3 regions of the Planococcus alpniumensis genome follow, and region 3 is predicted to be linked to each of the others. Evidence: a T-box and tRNA genes for the amino acid it is inferred to sense, from the RefSeq annotation. Region 3 holds a T-box; the other regions hold tRNA genes.
What was found. A T-box is a leader RNA that pairs with one kind of tRNA and senses whether it is charged. The one in region 3 lies ahead of pheS (phenylalanine--tRNA ligase subunit alpha), so its partner is inferred to be a tRNA-Phe.

Region 1 (3,244 bases), 130 kb from region 3:
ACATTTAAGCGGTACACTGAACCAATGCAAGTAATGCCAGCTATGAAAGATACAGGAATCACCAATACTTTATTCAACTTCCTCCTGGCAATTGGTTTATTAGTAGATTACTTTTTATCTTAACCCCTTAAAGCTGATGGCAATAAGCCCATCAGCTTTTTATTGTAGAAATAGTTAAAAGAAGGCTTCTCTATAAATAGCGGTGGTGAAACCATCCTTATTGCGATATATTGTATATAATATATAAAAAAGGAGGGTTCCATGAAACCAATTGTATTGGGCCTAGCCGGAGCAATGTTTTTTGCAGTCACTTTTGTTGTTAATGCTTTAATGGAAGCGCAAGGAGGTCATTGGGTATGGAGCGCGTCCCTGCGCTATCTATTTATGATCCCATTCCTCTTATTAATTGTAATTCTCAGGGGTAATTTACGCCCACTCCTCCAGGAAATGAGGAAATATAAAGTAAAATGGTTGTTATGGAGTTTCGTAGGATTCGGTCTTTTTTATGCCCCTTTATGTTTTGCAGCGGCTTACTCTCCGGGATGGCTAATCGCCGGAACTTGGCAATTCACAATTATCGCTGGCACTTTACTCGCTCCTCTTTTTTTCATTAAAGTTCATATATCCGGCCACACCGTAATACACAGACAATGTATACCAATAAAAGGGTTATTATTTTCAACTATTATCTTAGCTGGAATAACTCTTCTTCAACTTGATCATCTAACTAATGTTACTACTTCCACGTTGTTGCTTGGGCTAGTGCCTGTTTTAATTGCAGCTTTCGCTTACCCACTTGGAAATCGGAAAATGATGGAGGTTTGCGAAGGTCGGTTAGACGCATATCAACGCGTGCTTGGAATGACAATTGCTAGTCTCCCCCTTTGGTTGGTTCTCTCTATTTATGGCTTCTCGACAACTGGATTACCTTCTAATTCTCAAATTTATCAATCTTTGATAGTTGCAATCAGTTCGGGAGTAGTAGCGACAGTTCTATTCTTTATGGCTACCGATATGGTCAGAAACAACATGTCAAAGCTTGCCGCAGTTGAAGCCACACAGTCTATGGAAGTTATATTTACATTGATAGGTGAACTTTTTCTTTTAAACATTGCATTTCCATCTCCCGTAGCATTAATTGGCTTAACAATGGTAATACTAGGAATGGCAGTACACAGTTTTGCTTCCCGTCATGAACAAAATTCAGAAAATGAAAAAAGCGTTATGCATATGAATGCATAACGCTTTTTAATATGACCCCTACGGGATTCGAACCCGTGTTACCGCCGTGAAAGGGCGGTGTCTTAACCGCTTGACCAAGGGGCCAAATACTGGCGGAGAAGGAGGGATTTGAACCCTCGCGCCGGTGTTACCGACCTACACCCTTAGCAGGGGCGCCTCTTCAGCCACTTGAGTACTTCCCCAGTATGGCTCCGAAGGTAGGACTCGAACCTACGACCATCGCATTAACAGTGCGGTGCTCTACCACTGAGCTACTTCGGAACAATGGTGGGCCTAAGTGGACTCGAACCACCGACCTCACGCTTATCAGGCGTGCGCTCTAACCAGCTGAGCTATAGGCCCATTGTTGGAGCGGGTGAAGGGAATCGAACCCTCATCATCAGCTTGGAAGGCTGAGGTTTTACCACTAAACTACACCCGCAATATGGTGGGTCAGGACGGAATCGAACCGCCGACACTTAGAGCTTCAATCTAATGCTCTACCGACTGAGCTACTGACCCACATATTCATAAAAATGGCGGTCCCGACCGGGATCGAACCGGCGATCTCCTGCGTGACAGGCAGGCATGTTAACCGCTACACCACGGGACCATTTGGTTGCGGGGGCAGGATTTGAACCTGCGACCTTTGGGTTATGAGCCCAACGAGCTACCGAACTGCTCCACCCCGCGATAATAGTATTGAATAAAAATTGTCCACTCATTTTTAAAAAATGGAGGAGGAAGAGGGATTCGAACCCCCGCGGGATTTGACTCCCCTGTCGGTTTTCAAGACCGATCCCTTCAGCCAAACTTGGGTATTCCTCCGTGATAAACATTAAATGGTGGACCTTGCAGGACTCGAACCTGCGACCGGACGGTTATGAGCCGTCTGCTCTAACCAACTGAGCTAAAGGTCCTAAAAAAGTGGCGGCAGAGGGGATCGAACCCCCGACCTTACGGGTATGAACCGTACGCTCTAGCCAGCTGAGCTACGCCGCCAGGATCTTTAAATAGTATAGTTGGTGGAGCCTAGCGGGATCGAACCGCTGACCTCCTGCGTGCAAGGCAGGCGCTCTCCCAGCTGAGCTAAGGCCCCATAAAGTGGTCGGGAAGACAGGATTCGAACCTGCGACCCCTTGGTCCCAAACCAAGTGCTCTACCAAGCTGAGCTACTTCCCGACTAAATAGGATGATGACAAAATATGGCGCGCCCGAGAGGACTCGAACCTCTAACCGCTTGATTCGTAGTCAAGTACTCTATCCAATTGAGCTACGGGCGCATAATATAAAATTTTATAAAACAGTGGTGCCGAGGACCGGAATCGAACCGGTACGGTAGTCACCTACCGCAGGATTTTAAGTCCTGTGCGTCTGCCAGTTCCGCCACCCCGGCGGGGCATTGGACAGATAAAAAATTGGAGCGGAAGACGGGGGTCGAACCCGCGACCTCCACCTTGGCAAGGTGGCGTTCTACCACTGAACTACTTCCGCTTGGTGCGGGTGAAGGGAGTCGAACCCCCACGCCCGAAGGCGCTAGATCCTAAGTCTAGTGCGTCTGCCAGTTCCGCCACACCCGCGTGGCAATTATGAAATTAAAATGGTGAGCCATGAAGGATTCGAACCTTCGACCCTCTGATTAAAAGTCAGATGCTCTACCAACTGAGCTAATGGCTCAAACATGAGTGGTGCCGGAGAAAGGACTTGAACCCTCAACCTACTGATTACAAGTCAGTTGCTCTACCAGTTGAGCTACTCCGGCATGGAGAAAAAATGGTGGAGGATGACGGGATCGAACCGCCGACCCTCTGCTTGTAAGGCAGATGCTCTCCCAGCTGAGCTAATCCTCCGTATGTATGCCCAGCGACGTCCTACTCTCACAGGGGGAACCCCCCAACTACCATCGGCGCAAAAGAGCTTAACTTCCGTGTTCGGGATGGGAACGGGTGTGGCCTCTTTGCCATCATCACTGGACTATAAGGTTTTTTGAAAGACAAGATTTATTATACCAACTCTGACGAGT
Region 2 (3,244 bases), 310 kb from region 3:
GATATTGAATTTTGGTGCAACTTGTACAGGATAGGTAGGAGCCAGAGAACCCGGAGCGCCAGCTTCGGGGGAGGCGTCGGTGGGATACTACCCTGGTTGTATTGAACTTCTAACCCACAAGCCTTAGCGGCTTGGGAGACAGTGTCAGGCGGGCAGTTTGACTGGGGCGGTCGCCTCCTAAAGAGTAACGGAGGCGCTCAAAGGTTCCCTCAGAATGGTTGGAAATCATTCGCAGAGTGTAAAGGCACAAGGGAGCTTGACTGCGAGACGGACAGGTCGAGCAGGGTCGAAAGACGGACTTAGTGATCCGGTGGTTCCGCATGGAAGGGCCATCGCTCAACGGATAAAAGCTACCCCGGGGATAACAGGCTTATCTCCCCCAAGAGTCCACATCGACGGGGAGGTTTGGCACCTCGATGTCGGCTCATCGCATCCTGGGGCTGTAGTCGGTCCCAAGGGTTGGGCTGTTCGCCCATTAAAGCGGTACGCGAGCTGGGTTCAGAACGTCGTGAGACAGTTCGGTCCCTATCCGTCGCGGGCGCAGGAAATTTGAGAGGAGCTGTCCTTAGTACGAGAGGACCGGGATGGACACACCGCTGGTGTACCAGTTGTTCTGCCAAGAGCATCGCTGGGTAGCTATGTGTGGCCGGGATAAGTGCTGAAAGCATCTAAGCACGAAGCCCCCCTCAAGATGAGATTTCCCATTGCGCAAGCAAGTAAGATCCCTCAAAGACGATGAGGTAGATAGGTTCGGGGTGGAAGCGTGGCGACACGTGCAGCTGACGAATACTAATCGATCGAGGACTTAACCAATAAACTGAAACGTGAGTTTCCACAATGTCGATTTATCCAGTTTTGAAAGAATAAGATATTATTTTTAAAAAAATACTTGAAAAAATCGGTATTATTGATATAATAAATCTTGTCTTTCAAATTAGTACAGTCTAGTGATGATGGCAAAGAGGTCACACCCGTTCCCATCCCGAACACGGAAGTTAAGCTCTTTTGCGCCGATGGTAGTTGGGGGTTTCCCCCTGTGAGAGTAGGACGTCGCTAGTCTGGTTATTATTCCGAAGTAGCTCAGTGGTAGAGCACCGCACTGTTAATGCGATGGTCGTAGGTTCGAGTCCTACCTTCGGAGCCAATTATGGAGAGCTGTCCGAGTGGCCGAAGGAGCATGATTGGAAATCATGTAGGCGGGCAACCGTCTCAAGGGTTCGAATCCCTTGCTCTCCGCCAGTATCTTAAGCTCAAAATAAAGGCCCCTTGGTCAAGCGGTTAAGACACCGCCCTTTCACGGCGGTAACACGGGTTCGAATCCCGTAGGGGTCACCATTCAATGGAGGATTAGCTCAGCTGGGAGAGCATCTGCCTTACAAGCAGAGGGTCGGCGGTTCGATCCCGTCATCCTCCACCATTTCTTTCATGCATATAAATAGAAGGAAACTTTAATATTATCGCGGGGTGGAGCAGTTCGGTAGCTCGTTGGGCTCATAACCCAAAGGTCGCAGGTTCAAATCCTGCCCCCGCAACCAAATGGTCCCGTGGTGTAGCGGTTAACATGCCTGCCTGTCACGCAGGAGATCGCCGGTTCGATCCCGGTCGGGACCGCCATTTTTATTAATTAATATGGGTCAGTAGCTCAGTCGGTAGAGCATTAGATTGAAGCTCTAAGTGTCGGCGGTTCGATTCCGTCCTGACCCACCATATTTTTCTCCATGCCGGAGTAGCTCAACTGGTAGAGCAACTGACTTGTAATCAGTAGGTTGAGGGTTCAAGTCCTTTCTCCGGCACCATTAGGTGGGGTAGCGAAGTGGCTAAACGCGGCGGACTGTAAATCCGCTCCTTCGGGTTCGGCAGTTCGAATCTGCCCCCCACCACCAGTTTTTAGGGGCATAGTTTAACGGTAGAACAGAGGTCTCCAAAACCTCCGATGTGGGTTCGATTCCTACTGCCCCTGCCATTTTTTAAAAATATTATGATGGCGGTCGTGGCGAAGTGGTTAACGCACCGGATTGTGATTCCGGCACTCGGGGGTTCAATTCCCCTCGTCCGCCCCATGTTTTTCTTGAGAATTTAATATCATACATAATAATAGCGTGGCGGTCGTGGCGAAGTGGTTAACGCACCGGATTGTGATTCCGGCACTCGGGGGTTCAATTCCCCTCGTCCGCCCCAGTATTATTGGGGTATAGCCAAGCGGTAAGGCAACGGGTTTTGATCCCGTCATGCCCTGGTTCGAATCCAGGTACCCCAGCTTTTGCGGAAGTAGTTCAGTGGTAGAACGCCACCTTGCCAAGGTGGAGGTCGCGGGTTCGACCCCCGTCTTCCGCTCCATTATTTAGGCGGCATAGCCAAGCGGTAAGGCATGGGTCTGCAACACCCTTACCACCGGTTCGAGTCCGGTTGCCGCCTCCAAACTATTTTGCCGGCGTGGCGGAATTGGCAGACGCGCGGGACTCAAAATCCCGTTCCTTCACGGGAGTGTCGGTTCGACCCCGACCGCCGGTATCAATTGATCATCACTCTGCCAAGTGATGAGAGCTTAAAACTCTGACTATCAAAGTCAGAGTTTTTTTCTTTATTTAGGTGAATGATTATAAGTTCTACATAGCAAAGATTTTTTAAAAAATATCTAATAACCCCTTGCAAAATAATCGGTTTACTAATATAATAATAAATGTTCCTGAAAGCAATGAATAATTGTATCTGGATTCAATTTTGCCGGCGTGGCGGAATTGGCAGACGCGCGGGACTCAAAATCCCGTTCCTTCACGGGAGTGTCGGTTCGACCCCGACCGCCGGTATCATTTTCATTGCTCTGCCAAGCAATGTATGGAAAAGCCCTAACTTCGGTTAGGGCTTTTTTCTTTATCTTGTCTTGGTTGCTAAGAGTAGGACTGTTATTAAATAAAGACTACAAGTGAATACAAATGAAATAGAAGGAATTACTTTATTGAAGAGAGCGTAAAATATCTTGTGTAAATGAATAAATAGAAAAAGGAAGACCTTTTCTTGTAGAATTAAGTCACCACAACCAATTCACAGAAAAGAGGCCTTCCCTATGACTCAGTTTACAACAGATATTATGCAAGCTCTAGTAAAAAAAGAAGACATCTCCGAAGTTTTTCGCAAACATTTGGAGACGGCGGTGAATACACTTCTTCAAACGGAACTAACAGCGTTCCTGGATTACGAAAAATACGACCGCATCGGGTTTAATTCCGGCAACTCACGCAATGGT
Region 3 (3,244 bases):
AAGCGCAATACGACCGTATGGATGATTATCAGCATCGGGATCTGGACGCTCGCGTTCGGGATTTTGACAGCACTTGGTTTTGATTTCTTTACTGCGTAAATCGGCCCTATGCTATACTGGAGCTATTCTGAAAAAAGTGGTGAACGTATTATGAAACGAATTGAATCATTGCAGAACTCACTCGTCAAACATTGGAAGAAACTGAGCACGACCCGTAAAGAGCGTGATAAATTCGGGGAATTTCTCATCGAAGGATTTCATTTGACGGAAGAGGCATTGAACAAGAAAGATGGCATCAAAGGCTTGATCGTCCGAGAAGGCACAGATATTCCGGATGCTTGGGACATTGAAGGACTGGAGCTTTATGTAGTGACGGCGCAGATCGCCAAGGAAATTGCGGAAACTGAGCATACGCAAGGGATATTCGCACATTGCACACAGTTGGAGTACGATGAATCTATTCAAGAGCAATGGCAGACCTTGCTCTTGATCGACGCCGTACAAGACCCTGGCAATGTCGGGACGATGATTCGCACCGCCGCAGCGGCCGGGATTGACGCTGTCGTTCTCGGCAAAGGTTCGGCGGATGCGTATAATCCGAAAACAGTCCGTTCGGCGCAAGGTGCGCATTTCCAAGTGCCGATCGTCAAAGGCGATTTATTCGACTGGGTTGAACGCTTAAAGAGCCGAGACATTCCGGTTTACGGAACGGCGCTTTACCAATCGGTGCCGATGTACGAAGCAGGGTCGAAAGAGCGGTTTGCGCTCATTGTCGGAAATGAAGGAAGCGGCGTCGAGCCCCAGCTTTTGGAGCAGACCGACCAGAATCTCATGGTGCCGCTTTACGGACCGGCAGAATCATTGAATGTAGCCGTAGCAACTGGAATTCTATTGTATAGCCTCGTTCCAAAAACTGGTGTTTGATTAACAGGCGAAAGTTCATTATAATAGAAGAGAAATAAACAAGCGTTGACCGGGAAAAGTACGTAGTCCCCTGCATCCAAGGAAGTCCGCCCTCGACTGAAAGCGCGGATATGCAGGAACTCCGGAAGTTCACCCCGCGAGCTGCCAGACGGGGACCGGCCGAGTGCCGTAAAGTCTGGCCGGTGATGAGCCGTTATTCAATTGAGTGATCGCCTACGCGCGATAACTAGGGTGGTACCGCGAATCAATGCCTCGTCCCTTTTTGGGGGCGGGGCTTTTTTATGTTCAAGGAGGAGAGAAAATGGAAGCAAGATTGCAGGAATTGAAAAATGAAGCATTGGAGAAAATCCAAGCGGCGCAAACGGTCAAGGAATTGACGGACGTGCGCGTAGCGTATTTAGGGAAAAAAGGGCCGATCACCGATGTCTTGAAAGGCATGGGTAAATTACCAGCGGAAGAGCGCCCGAAAATGGGCGCGCTCGCAAACGAAGTGCGTGCGGAAGTGACAGAGTCGCTCGAAGCGCGCATGGTCCTTTTGGAAGAGCAGGCGATCAACGAAAAGCTGCAAAGCGAAACGATCGATATCTCCTTGCCAGGGCGCCCTGCGAAGACAGGCAATCCCCATCCGTTGACGCGAGTTGTCGAGGAAATCGAAGACTTGTTCTTGTCGATGGGCTACGAGATCGCAGAAGGCCCGGAAGTCGAAAAAGATTATTATAATTTCGAAGCACTCAATTTGCCGAAAGGGCATCCAGCACGCGATATGCAGGATTCCTTCTATATAACAGAAGATATTTTACTGCGTACGCATACGTCACCGGTACAGGCGCGCACGATGGAAACAAAAGGCGGAGAGCCGATCAAGATCATTTGCCCGGGCAAAGTCTATCGACGCGACAATGACGATGCAACTCATTCGCATCAGTTCACGCAAATCGAAGGGCTCGTTGTTGGCGAGGATATCCGCATGAGCGATTTGAAAGGGACTTTGTCCGTCTTTGCCAAGAAGATGTTCGGCGAAGATCGCGAAATCCGCCTGCGTCCGAGCTTCTTCCCGTTCACGGAGCCTTCCGTTGAAATGGATATTTCCTGCTTTAAATGCGGCGGGGCTGGCTGCAATGTCTGCAAAAAGACCGGCTGGATCGAAATTCTGGGCGCTGGCATGGTGCATCCGAACGTTCTGGAAATGGCCGGCTATGATTCGAAGCGCCTCACAGGATTTGCATTCGGCATGGGGCCGGAGCGTATTGCGATGCTGAAATACGGCATCGAGGACATCCGCCATTTCTACACGAACGACGTGCGTTTCTTAACGCAATTTCAACGGACGGAACTTTAAGGAGGAACTTTCATGTTAGTATCGACAAAATGGTTGAAAGAATATATAAATACACAAGATTTGCCCCCAGCAGAACTCGGGGAAAAAATCACGCGCGCAGGAATCGAAGTTGACGCCGTAATCGACCGTTCGGAAGGACTGGCGAATTTGGTCGTCGGTTATGTAACGGATTGCGTGAAGCATCCGGAAGCCGATAAACTATCGATTTGCCAAGTAGATGTAGGTGGCGGGGAAATCGACCAGATCATTTGCGGCGCTCCGAATATCGCTAAAGGGCAGTCGGTTATCGTGGCGCGTCCGGGCGCGAAACTTCCAGGCGGCATGAAAATCAAAAAAGCGAAGCTGCGTGGAGAAATATCGAACGGCATGATCTGCTCGCTTCAGGAACTGGGCATTGAAACGAAACTTGTGCCAAAAAGCTATGCAGAAGGCATTTATGTCTTGCCTGAAAAAGCAGAGCCCGGCACAGATGTGTTGTCTTATCTGGACTTGGACGATACGGTCCTTGAACTTGGCCTCACGCCGAACCGTGCGGATGCGATGAGCATGCTCGGTGTCGCTTATGAAGTCGGCGCCATTTTGGGAGAAGAGGTTAGCTTGCCGGAAATCGAATATGCTGAAGCGGCAGACTCAGCGGAAAGCATGCTGTCGCTCGAAGTGGATGCACCAGAAGCGAACCCTCTTTATGTCGCGAAAGTCGTGCGCAACGTCAAAGTGAAGGAATCCCCGCTTTGGCTGCAACAGCGCTTGATGGCTGCCGGCGTGCGCCCGCATAATAATGTCGTAGACGTGACAAACTATATTTTGATGGAATACGGCCAGCCGCTTCATGCGTTTGACTATGATTCCCTTGGTTCTGGAAACATCACCGTTCGCCAGGCAAAAGAAGGCGAAAAAATCACAACCCTTGATGACACGGAACGCACCTTATCTGCGCATCAATTGGTCATCACCAACGGCACAGACCCTGTTGCACTTGCC

Region 1: it encodes a tRNA-Phe, which carries the amino acid that the T-box ahead of pheS (phenylalanine--tRNA ligase subunit alpha) is inferred to sense. The anticodon was not compared.
Region 2: it encodes a tRNA-Phe, which carries the amino acid that the T-box ahead of pheS (phenylalanine--tRNA ligase subunit alpha) is inferred to sense. The anticodon was not compared.

The regions. Positions count from the first base shown of each region.
Region 1 is NZ_JAAMTH010000001.1:1,287,409-1,290,652, reverse strand. Features, by position in the region: gene G3255_RS06625 (1,4-dihydroxy-2-naphthoate polyprenyltransferase) at 1-123, shown strand, start outside; gene G3255_RS06620 (DMT family transporter) at 262-1,242, shown strand; tRNA gene G3255_RS06615 (tRNA-Glu) at 1,255-1,326, opposite strand; tRNA gene G3255_RS06610 (tRNA-Ser) at 1,333-1,424, opposite strand; tRNA gene G3255_RS06605 (tRNA-Asn) at 1,429-1,503, opposite strand; tRNA gene G3255_RS06600 (tRNA-Ile) at 1,508-1,584, opposite strand; tRNA gene G3255_RS06595 (tRNA-Gly) at 1,590-1,663, opposite strand; tRNA gene G3255_RS06590 (tRNA-Phe) at 1,668-1,743, opposite strand; tRNA gene G3255_RS06585 (tRNA-Asp) at 1,759-1,834, opposite strand; tRNA gene G3255_RS06580 (tRNA-Met) at 1,838-1,914, opposite strand; tRNA gene G3255_RS06575 (tRNA-Ser) at 1,957-2,049, opposite strand; tRNA gene G3255_RS06570 (tRNA-Ile) at 2,065-2,141, opposite strand; tRNA gene G3255_RS06565 (tRNA-Met) at 2,150-2,223, opposite strand; tRNA gene G3255_RS06560 (tRNA-Ala) at 2,245-2,320, opposite strand; tRNA gene G3255_RS06555 (tRNA-Pro) at 2,327-2,403, opposite strand; tRNA gene G3255_RS06550 (tRNA-Arg) at 2,428-2,504, opposite strand; tRNA gene G3255_RS06545 (tRNA-Leu) at 2,529-2,617, opposite strand; tRNA gene G3255_RS06540 (tRNA-Gly) at 2,641-2,715, opposite strand; tRNA gene G3255_RS06535 (tRNA-Leu) at 2,717-2,801, opposite strand; tRNA gene G3255_RS06530 (tRNA-Lys) at 2,823-2,898, opposite strand; tRNA gene G3255_RS06525 (tRNA-Thr) at 2,908-2,983, opposite strand; tRNA gene G3255_RS06520 (tRNA-Val) at 2,996-3,071, opposite strand; rRNA gene rrf (5S ribosomal RNA) at 3,080-3,195, opposite strand.
Region 2 is NZ_JAAMTH010000001.1:1,099,164-1,102,407, forward strand. Features, by position in the region: rRNA gene G3255_RS05515 (23S ribosomal RNA) at 1-813, shown strand, start outside; rRNA gene rrf (5S ribosomal RNA) at 944-1,059, shown strand; tRNA gene G3255_RS05525 (tRNA-Asn) at 1,070-1,144, shown strand; tRNA gene G3255_RS05530 (tRNA-Ser) at 1,150-1,239, shown strand; tRNA gene G3255_RS05535 (tRNA-Glu) at 1,261-1,335, shown strand; tRNA gene G3255_RS05540 (tRNA-Val) at 1,342-1,417, shown strand; tRNA gene G3255_RS05545 (tRNA-Met) at 1,459-1,535, shown strand; tRNA gene G3255_RS05550 (tRNA-Asp) at 1,539-1,614, shown strand; tRNA gene G3255_RS05555 (tRNA-Phe) at 1,632-1,707, shown strand; tRNA gene G3255_RS05560 (tRNA-Thr) at 1,721-1,796, shown strand; tRNA gene G3255_RS05565 (tRNA-Tyr) at 1,800-1,883, shown strand; tRNA gene G3255_RS05570 (tRNA-Trp) at 1,890-1,963, shown strand; tRNA gene G3255_RS05575 (tRNA-His) at 1,985-2,060, shown strand; tRNA gene G3255_RS05580 (tRNA-His) at 2,103-2,178, shown strand; tRNA gene G3255_RS05585 (tRNA-Gln) at 2,186-2,257, shown strand; tRNA gene G3255_RS05590 (tRNA-Gly) at 2,263-2,337, shown strand; tRNA gene G3255_RS05595 (tRNA-Cys) at 2,345-2,418, shown strand; tRNA gene G3255_RS05600 (tRNA-Leu) at 2,428-2,511, shown strand; tRNA gene G3255_RS05605 (tRNA-Leu) at 2,724-2,807, shown strand; gene G3255_RS05610 (IS256 family transposase) at 3,065-3,244, shown strand, end outside.
Region 3 is NZ_JAAMTH010000001.1:1,413,843-1,417,086, forward strand. Features, by position in the region: gene G3255_RS07215 (small multi-drug export protein) at 1-99, shown strand, start outside; gene G3255_RS07220 (TrmH family RNA methyltransferase) at 151-924, shown strand; T-box leader at 961-1,187, shown strand; gene pheS (phenylalanine--tRNA ligase subunit alpha) at 1,226-2,263, shown strand; gene pheT (phenylalanine--tRNA ligase subunit beta) at 2,276-3,244, shown strand, end outside.